Regions from separate parts of the Bacillus sp. K7 genome, predicted to be linked through region 1. Evidence: predicted binding sites of a transcription regulator. Region 1 holds the regulator's gene; each other region holds the start of a gene.
The links. The regulator Rex, encoded in region 1, represses fermentation and respiration genes when NADH is low (regulators of the CRP and FNR family bind a similar motif). The targets are predictions, from matches to a motif close to TTGTGAAATATTTCACAA.

Region 1 (2,271 bases):
GAAACAATAAGCCGAACGGAATTGTCAGCTGCAGGAGAAAGTGAAAATACTCATTAATTCCGATCACCTGATTGACATTCAAGTCTTGAGAGATTCGCTTCATAAAATCAACCACAAAAGGAAATAAAATATAATATGAAAAGGATAAGCCCGCTAAAAACAGCAAAACAGAGATTGGAATGTAGCTGAGCGTCACTTTTCGCTCTTTCTCATAGAGGCCCGGGCTCACAAAAGCCCAAAGCTGATACAGAATCACCGGCGAGGTCAGGACAATTCCGATGATAAACGCGAATTGCATAAACACAAAAAGCGGGTCTGTCAGATTAAACGCGTTAAGCGTCAGCTCTTTCGCCTCATTTGTTTCTTGCAGATATACAATAATCGGCTTCGCTAAAAAAAATCCCGCGATAAAGAAAACGACAAAGGCCAACGCCACAACCAGCAATCGTTTTCGAAGCTCAGCAATATGCTCCAGCAGCGACATTTGATTCACTTTCATTCTTGTCATCCTTACTTACTGATCTTCTTTCTTTTTTTCCTCTTCATCACTCGTTAATCCTTTAGTAGCGTTTTTGAATTCACGAAGTGTGTCTCCAGCTGCTTTCCCCAGTTCAGGCAGCTTTTTGGGACCGAAGATAATCAAAGCAACGATTGCGATAACAGCAAGGCTTCCAGGACCGATCGGCATATGTGGGCTCCTCCTTTCCCTCTATTCGATTTCCTCCAAAACTGAATAATGCTTTAAGAAATAAACAAGTGACTGAAGCTCTACAGCTAAATCTATATGATGAATTCGAATGTGTTCCGGCACATTCAAACGGGCCGGCGTAAAATTAAGAATTCCCTTTATCCCTAACGCGACTAATCTGTCTGTAATGGGCTGAGCGGCAACTGCTGGCACTGTTAGAATGGCAACTGATTCATCTTTTACATACTGTTCAAGGTCATTAAGATTATAGACGGGCACACCGCCTACCTCAGTTCCTATTTTACTCTCATTTATATCAAAAGCCATAGAAATTTTTGTGTTATTATTTTTTGTGAAATTATAGTGAAGAAATGCCGTTCCCAAGTTCCCGACACCAATCAAGATGACATCTGTCATTTCATCCTGATCAAGCGTTTTGCGGAAAAAAGACAGCAAATAATCCACGTTATATCCATATCCTTTTTTGCCAAGAGCTCCAAAATAGGAAAAATCCCTGCGAATCGTGGCGGAATCAACCTTTACGGCATCACTGAGTTCAGCGGAAGATACACGCTGTTTTCCTGACGCATGCAGGTTCTTTAAAAAGCGATAGTAGAGCGGCAGCCGTTTTGCCGTCGCCTGCGGAATTTTTGATTGATCCTTATTCATTTTTGGTCCTCCACATTATACTCAGATAGTTCTCTTTTAAAGTCACCGTTTTTCCCGCCTGTCTTTTCAAGCAAGAAAGTAGGGCCGATGACCATCCCTTTATCAAGAGCCTTGCACATATCGTAAACAGTAAGAGCGCACACCGATGCAGAAGTGAGCGCTTCCATTTCCACACCTGTACTCCCTTTCGTTTTGACCTGTGCTTTTATATGAAGTATAACTTCTGTTTCTTTTATTTTCCAGTCAAACGATATATCTACCCCGCTCAGTGATAGCGGATGGCACATCGGAATGATATTGGACGTTTGCTTTGCGGCCATAATGCCTGCCACCTGCGAAACAGCCAATACATCTCCTTTACCGATATCGTGACTTTGTATTTTCTCGTACACTTCATGCTTCATGTGTACGCTTGAAACAGCCGCCGCAGTACGGACAGTCGAAGATTTTTCGCTGATATCCACCATCTGGGCTCGTCCCTGTTCATTAAAATGAGAAAATTCATTCATATTCAAACTCTCCTTAAAAAGATCATACACTATTTTCTTCTCTATGTCTTATTCGGCCAATGTATTGTTTGCTGACTTCTGATTGATAAGCTACACTTAACTTATTATAGCAGAGGTGAAATAATATGATGATCTTACAAGTTAATCAGCTGTCCAAATCATTTGGTGCTGATACTATTTTAAACAATATAAAGCTGGAAGTCAGAAATCGTGATCGCATTGCCATTGTTGGTCGAAATGGCGCGGGTAAATCCACGCTGCTTAAAATTATCGCAGGCCAGCTATCGTATGAAAAGGGCGAAATCATTAAACCGAAAGATATGACAATGGGATATCTCGCCCAGCATACGGGCTTGGATTCTAAGCTTACCATAAAAGAAGAGCTGCTGACTGTTTTTGACCACT
Region 2 (2,271 bases), 920 kb from region 1:
CACGACGAGAATGAAAAGTTTAAGCAAATCCTGCAAACGCTGCCGGAGGAGCATATTGAAATCGCTGAGGATATCATCAGCCATGCAGAAGGGGAGCTAGCGGCGCCGCTGAGCGACCACATTCATATCGCGCTTTCTGACCATTTGTCCTTTGCGATCGAAAGGGTTCAAAATGGGCTGCTTGTGCAGAATAAATTGCTGCATGAGATAAAGGCGCTCTATAAAAAAGAATATGGGATCGGCCTGTGGGCGATCAGACATGTAAAAGAGACATTGGGCGTGTCCCTGCCTGAAGATGAAGCGGGTTATATTGCCCTCCACATCCATACGGCGAAGATGGATGCGGAGAGCATGTATTCAGCGCTGAAGCATACGACCATGATTAAAGAAATGATAGAAAAAATAGAAAACTACTTTAATCGAAAGGTGGATGAAAACAGCATTTCCTATCAACGCCTTGTCACGCATTTGCGATACGCGGTCAGCCGGTTGGAATCAAATGAAGCACTCCATCATATGGACGAGGAGATGCTTTATTTCATCCAAAAAAAGTATTCATTTGCCTATCAATGTGCGCTGGAGCTGGCGGAGTTTTTGAAAAATGAATATCAATTGCATTTGCCGGAGTCCGAGGCCGGCTATATCACGCTGCATGTCCAGCGTCTTCAAGATCTCTCGGAATAACCGCTTTGACTTGCAGAGAGTGATCTCTGGAAGTTTTTTTATTTATCGGGATTGAGCTTGTAGTACATCCATCCCATCATGACCATTCCAGCGGCCAGATTTCCGAGTGTAACAGGAATTAAGTTTCTGATCGCTCCCGTCAGTGTCACTGTATCAGGGTGCTCGATCAAAAGTGAGATGGCGAATGTGCACATATTGGCAATGCTGTGCTCAAAACCGGAAATAAAGAAGCAGAAAACAAAAAGCATCATGGTAAACAGCTTGGCTCCTTCTCCTTTGAGAGACATCGGGATGAAAAAGGCGAGGCACACAAGCCAATTGCACAGCATTCCTCTGAAAAACAGTTCGGAAGCGGACGGCTCCATTTTGTGCGCTGCCAGATGAATCAAAAAGGAGTGAACAGAAGCCTCCTTAAAAAGTCCTGTCGCGCTAATCAGAATGGCAAATAGGATGGCGCCAATTAAATTGCCGGCATAGCTTGTCATCCACAAGTACAGGGTGTCCCGCCAGCGAAGTTTTTTTCGAAGCGCGGTATAGGTGAAATAAAAGGTATTGCCGGTAAATAAATCCCCGCCGCCGTAAGCAATCAGCAGAATAGCTGCCCCGAATGTGACAGCGGCTGCCGGAAAGGCAAACGGAGAATCAGCGATGAAGAAATAGCTGCCTGTTTTGCTTGCGGCTGTAATGCCGAAACCGATAAACATGCTGGCCAAAATAGATCTGAGCACATAACGCATTTTGCTGGAAACAAATATATTTTGTTTTTGTAAAGCGTACTGTTCAACCTTTTGCAATGCTTGAGTTTCCATGTTCTTTTCCTGCTTTCTTTGATGGTTGAGCATAGTATAGCATGATATTGTGAAATATTTCACAATTAAATTTTACGAATTTATGTCTAAATGTTTTATCAAACTTTTTAACTAAAAAACAGTTGACGAAAACGCTATCATGTTTTATGATGAAAGCGTATTCTTAATCTGAATAAGCGGGATTGTGACTGGTAAAGCAGGCAAGACCTAAAATTTGCGTAAATGAAAAAGGATCGCTGTGTCCTTTATTCATTGCCGAATTTTAGGTCTTTTTTGTTTAAATAAAAGGAGGAAAGACAAAATGGATTACAAAGAGACTGCAAAACGACTCATCGAGCTTCTCGGGGGCAAAGAAAACATTATCAGCGCGGCTCATTGTGCAACAAGACTGCGTTTAGTGATGAAAGATGAATCAAAGATAGATCAAACACAAGTAGAAGAGCTTGATGGCGTCAAAGGCGCTTTCAGCAGCTCGGGCCAGTACCAGATCATTTTCGGAACAGGCCTTGTCAATAAGGTGTACGATGCTTTTTCGAAGGAAGTTGATGTCGAACGTGACGAACCTGTAAATCACCAGGATGCGGCAAAAGACAAACTGAATCCAGCTGCGAGATTTGCGAAAACGCTTTCAAATATTTTTGTTCCAATCATTCCGGCTATTGTCGCCAGCGGTCTATTAATGGGATTGTTGGGAATGATCAATGCGTTTCAATGGATGAGCAAGGATTCTGCTTTGCTGCAGCTGCTTGATATGTTTTCAAGCGCGGCCTTTATTTTC
Region 3 (2,271 bases), 980 kb from region 1:
GCAAAATCCGGACTGATCGAAATAACCTTAGCGCCTTTATAACGGGCCTCAGCCAAAAAATGCGCGTCAGGCGTTCTTGTTAACGGAACGTTGGAGCCCCATGTCATGATATAGCCTGAGTTGTACCAATCACTGCTTTCCGGAACGTCCGTCTGGTCACCCCAGATTTGCGGGGACGCCGGAGGAAGATCCGCATACCAGTCATAAAAACTGAGCATAGGGCCGCCGATTAAAGACATAAACCGGGAGCCTGAGGCATGACTGATCATGGACATGGCAGGGATCGGAGAAAAACCGACATTCCGGTCAGGCCCGTATTTCATGACGGTATAGAGCAGAGAGGCTGAAATCAGCTTCAGCACCTCCGGCCATTCAGCGCGCACAAAACCGCCCTTCCCTCTTGCTTGTTTATAGGACTTCGCTTTTTCAGGATTTTCAACGATCGATTTCCAAGCATCCAATGGATTTTGATGGGCCTGCAGTGCTTCCCGCCACAAATTGATCAGCACACCGCGCACGTATGGATATTTCACACGGAGCGGGCTGTAAATATACCAAGAAAAACTGGCCCCCCGCGGACAGCCTCTCGGTTCGAAATCAGGCATATTAGGTCCTGTTGATGGGTAATTCAAGTTTTGTCCTTCCCACGTGACAATTCCGTTTTTCACATAAATATTCCAGCTGCAGGACCCCGTGCAGTTGACGCCGTGGGTGGAGCGGACGACTTTGTCGTACTGCCATCTGTTTCTGTATACATTCTCCCAATCGCGATCTTCGCGGGTGGTTTGGCTATGTTTATTTGAATGGTGTTCGATAGGAGAGAAATAGTTTAATCTCCTAAACAACGGACTCATTTTCTTTTTCTTCATGAGCGTTCACTCCTTCCGAGTCAGGTGATGCTAAGTTCACTATAAACAGAGAAAGCGCGATTCCTTGTGAACTATGTCACACACTTTGTTTTTTTTACAAAATGTTCACATTGAGAAGAAGGAACAGACTTTCACAGGACGTGATGACGGCGGCGTTTAGGCAGGACCTGAGTCATGAACCGCCTTTCATTCAAAGATCAAAAAACCGGTTCTTTTTAAGAACCGGGCAGATTGTTGACAAAGTCATAAAACGGTTTTTGTTTTATGACTTTGTCATCTTTTCAGCGTGATTGAAAACCCTTGAAGTCTAGGAAGGGCGAGCATCGGAGCACAGCGAATGTAGATATTCGTGAGCACCGACGCGCAGGCCTGACAACGAATGCGAGGGTTTGTCGACACGCTGCCCGGTTCTTTTTAAGAACCGGGTTTGGCGTTTTCATCCTGTGATGTGTGCAGATAACGCAAAAATAATTGATAGGAACAAAAAACATTTTGCTGCAGCATGGCCAAAAAGTTCATTTGCAGCTGCGGATGGTAAGACATCATTTTTTTAAATATGTAATAAGGGATATTGAGAATAAGAACGTCTGAAGAAGCATTGACTGAGATAAAAGGCGATAAGTACAGCCCGCCTTTTTCATCAACCGGAAACACATCGCCTTTTTCCCACAGCGCAACGGTTTTCGATCCTTCCGGGAGCCTGCTGTCCATCAAACGGACACTGCCTTTTAATACGACATAAACGGATTGACAATGAAGAAAGGATGAAGACTGATCAGATGAGCCGCTAATAAACGTCCCGTTTTTCAGCAAGGTTTCAACAATGGACACAGGCACTTCATTAAACATAGGAAGTTGTTTCAGAAATAATAAATAGTCACACTGATTCATAGGAAAGCCTCCTGTGCTAAGGATAGTTTTAGTGTAGCCCGATTAAGCCTGTACAGCAGTGATATATTTCACAGCCTGTATGATGAATGTCACTTATCGAAAGACTGTCTCTATTTATAATGAAATAAAAAAGGAGGATTTCGATGAAGGCGATGATTCCAAAACAGCACGGCGCGTGGGCGATGCTGTTGATTCCATTTTTACTCGGGATGGTCAAGGGCGGTCCCGTTTTCTGGCATATTCCGCTCTTCCTGGGGTGGCTTTTCCTTTATTTGACGGTCTATCCCGCCACCCTCGCCTTGAAGAAGAAGCAGATCAAACCTTACCAAAAGTGGATATGTTACTACGGTGTTTCGGCCTGCTGCTTTTTGATGATCCCCATTTTTTTTAAACCGGCACTCATCTGGATTGGCATTTCGTTATTGCCGCTTTTTCTCATCCATGTGTGCTATGCCCGCCGTAAAAACGAACGAGCATTAGTGAATGATATTGCGGGTGTCTTGTTCTTTTG

Region 2: a site for Rex is predicted at 1,541-1,558, ahead of M1D98_RS18380 (formate/nitrite transporter family protein). Genes of this name have one in related genera too.
Region 3: a site for Rex is predicted at 934-951, ahead of M1D98_RS18040 (nitrate reductase subunit alpha). Genes of this name have one in related genera too.

The regions. Positions count from the first base shown of each region.
Region 1 is NZ_CP096406.1:618,883-621,153, reverse strand. Features, by position in the region: gene tatC (twin-arginine translocase subunit TatC) at 1-508, opposite strand, end outside; gene tatAY (sec-independent protein translocase protein TatAY) at 515-688, opposite strand; gene M1D98_RS03235 (redox-sensing transcriptional repressor Rex) at 710-1,357, opposite strand; gene moaC (cyclic pyranopterin monophosphate synthase MoaC) at 1,354-1,866, opposite strand; gene M1D98_RS03225 (ABC transporter ATP-binding protein) at 1,992-2,271, shown strand, end outside.
Region 2 is NZ_CP096406.1:3,592,720-3,594,990, reverse strand. Features, by position in the region: gene sacT (sac operon transcriptional antiterminator SacT) at 1-684, shown strand, start outside; gene M1D98_RS18380 (formate/nitrite transporter family protein) at 723-1,493, opposite strand; gene scrA (PTS system sucrose transporter subunit IIBC) at 1,795-2,271, shown strand, end outside.
Region 3 is NZ_CP096406.1:3,527,311-3,529,581, forward strand. Features, by position in the region: gene M1D98_RS18040 (nitrate reductase subunit alpha) at 1-869, opposite strand, end outside; gene M1D98_RS18045 (cyclic nucleotide-binding domain-containing protein) at 1,284-1,760, opposite strand; gene M1D98_RS18050 (YwiC-like family protein) at 1,904-2,271, shown strand, end outside.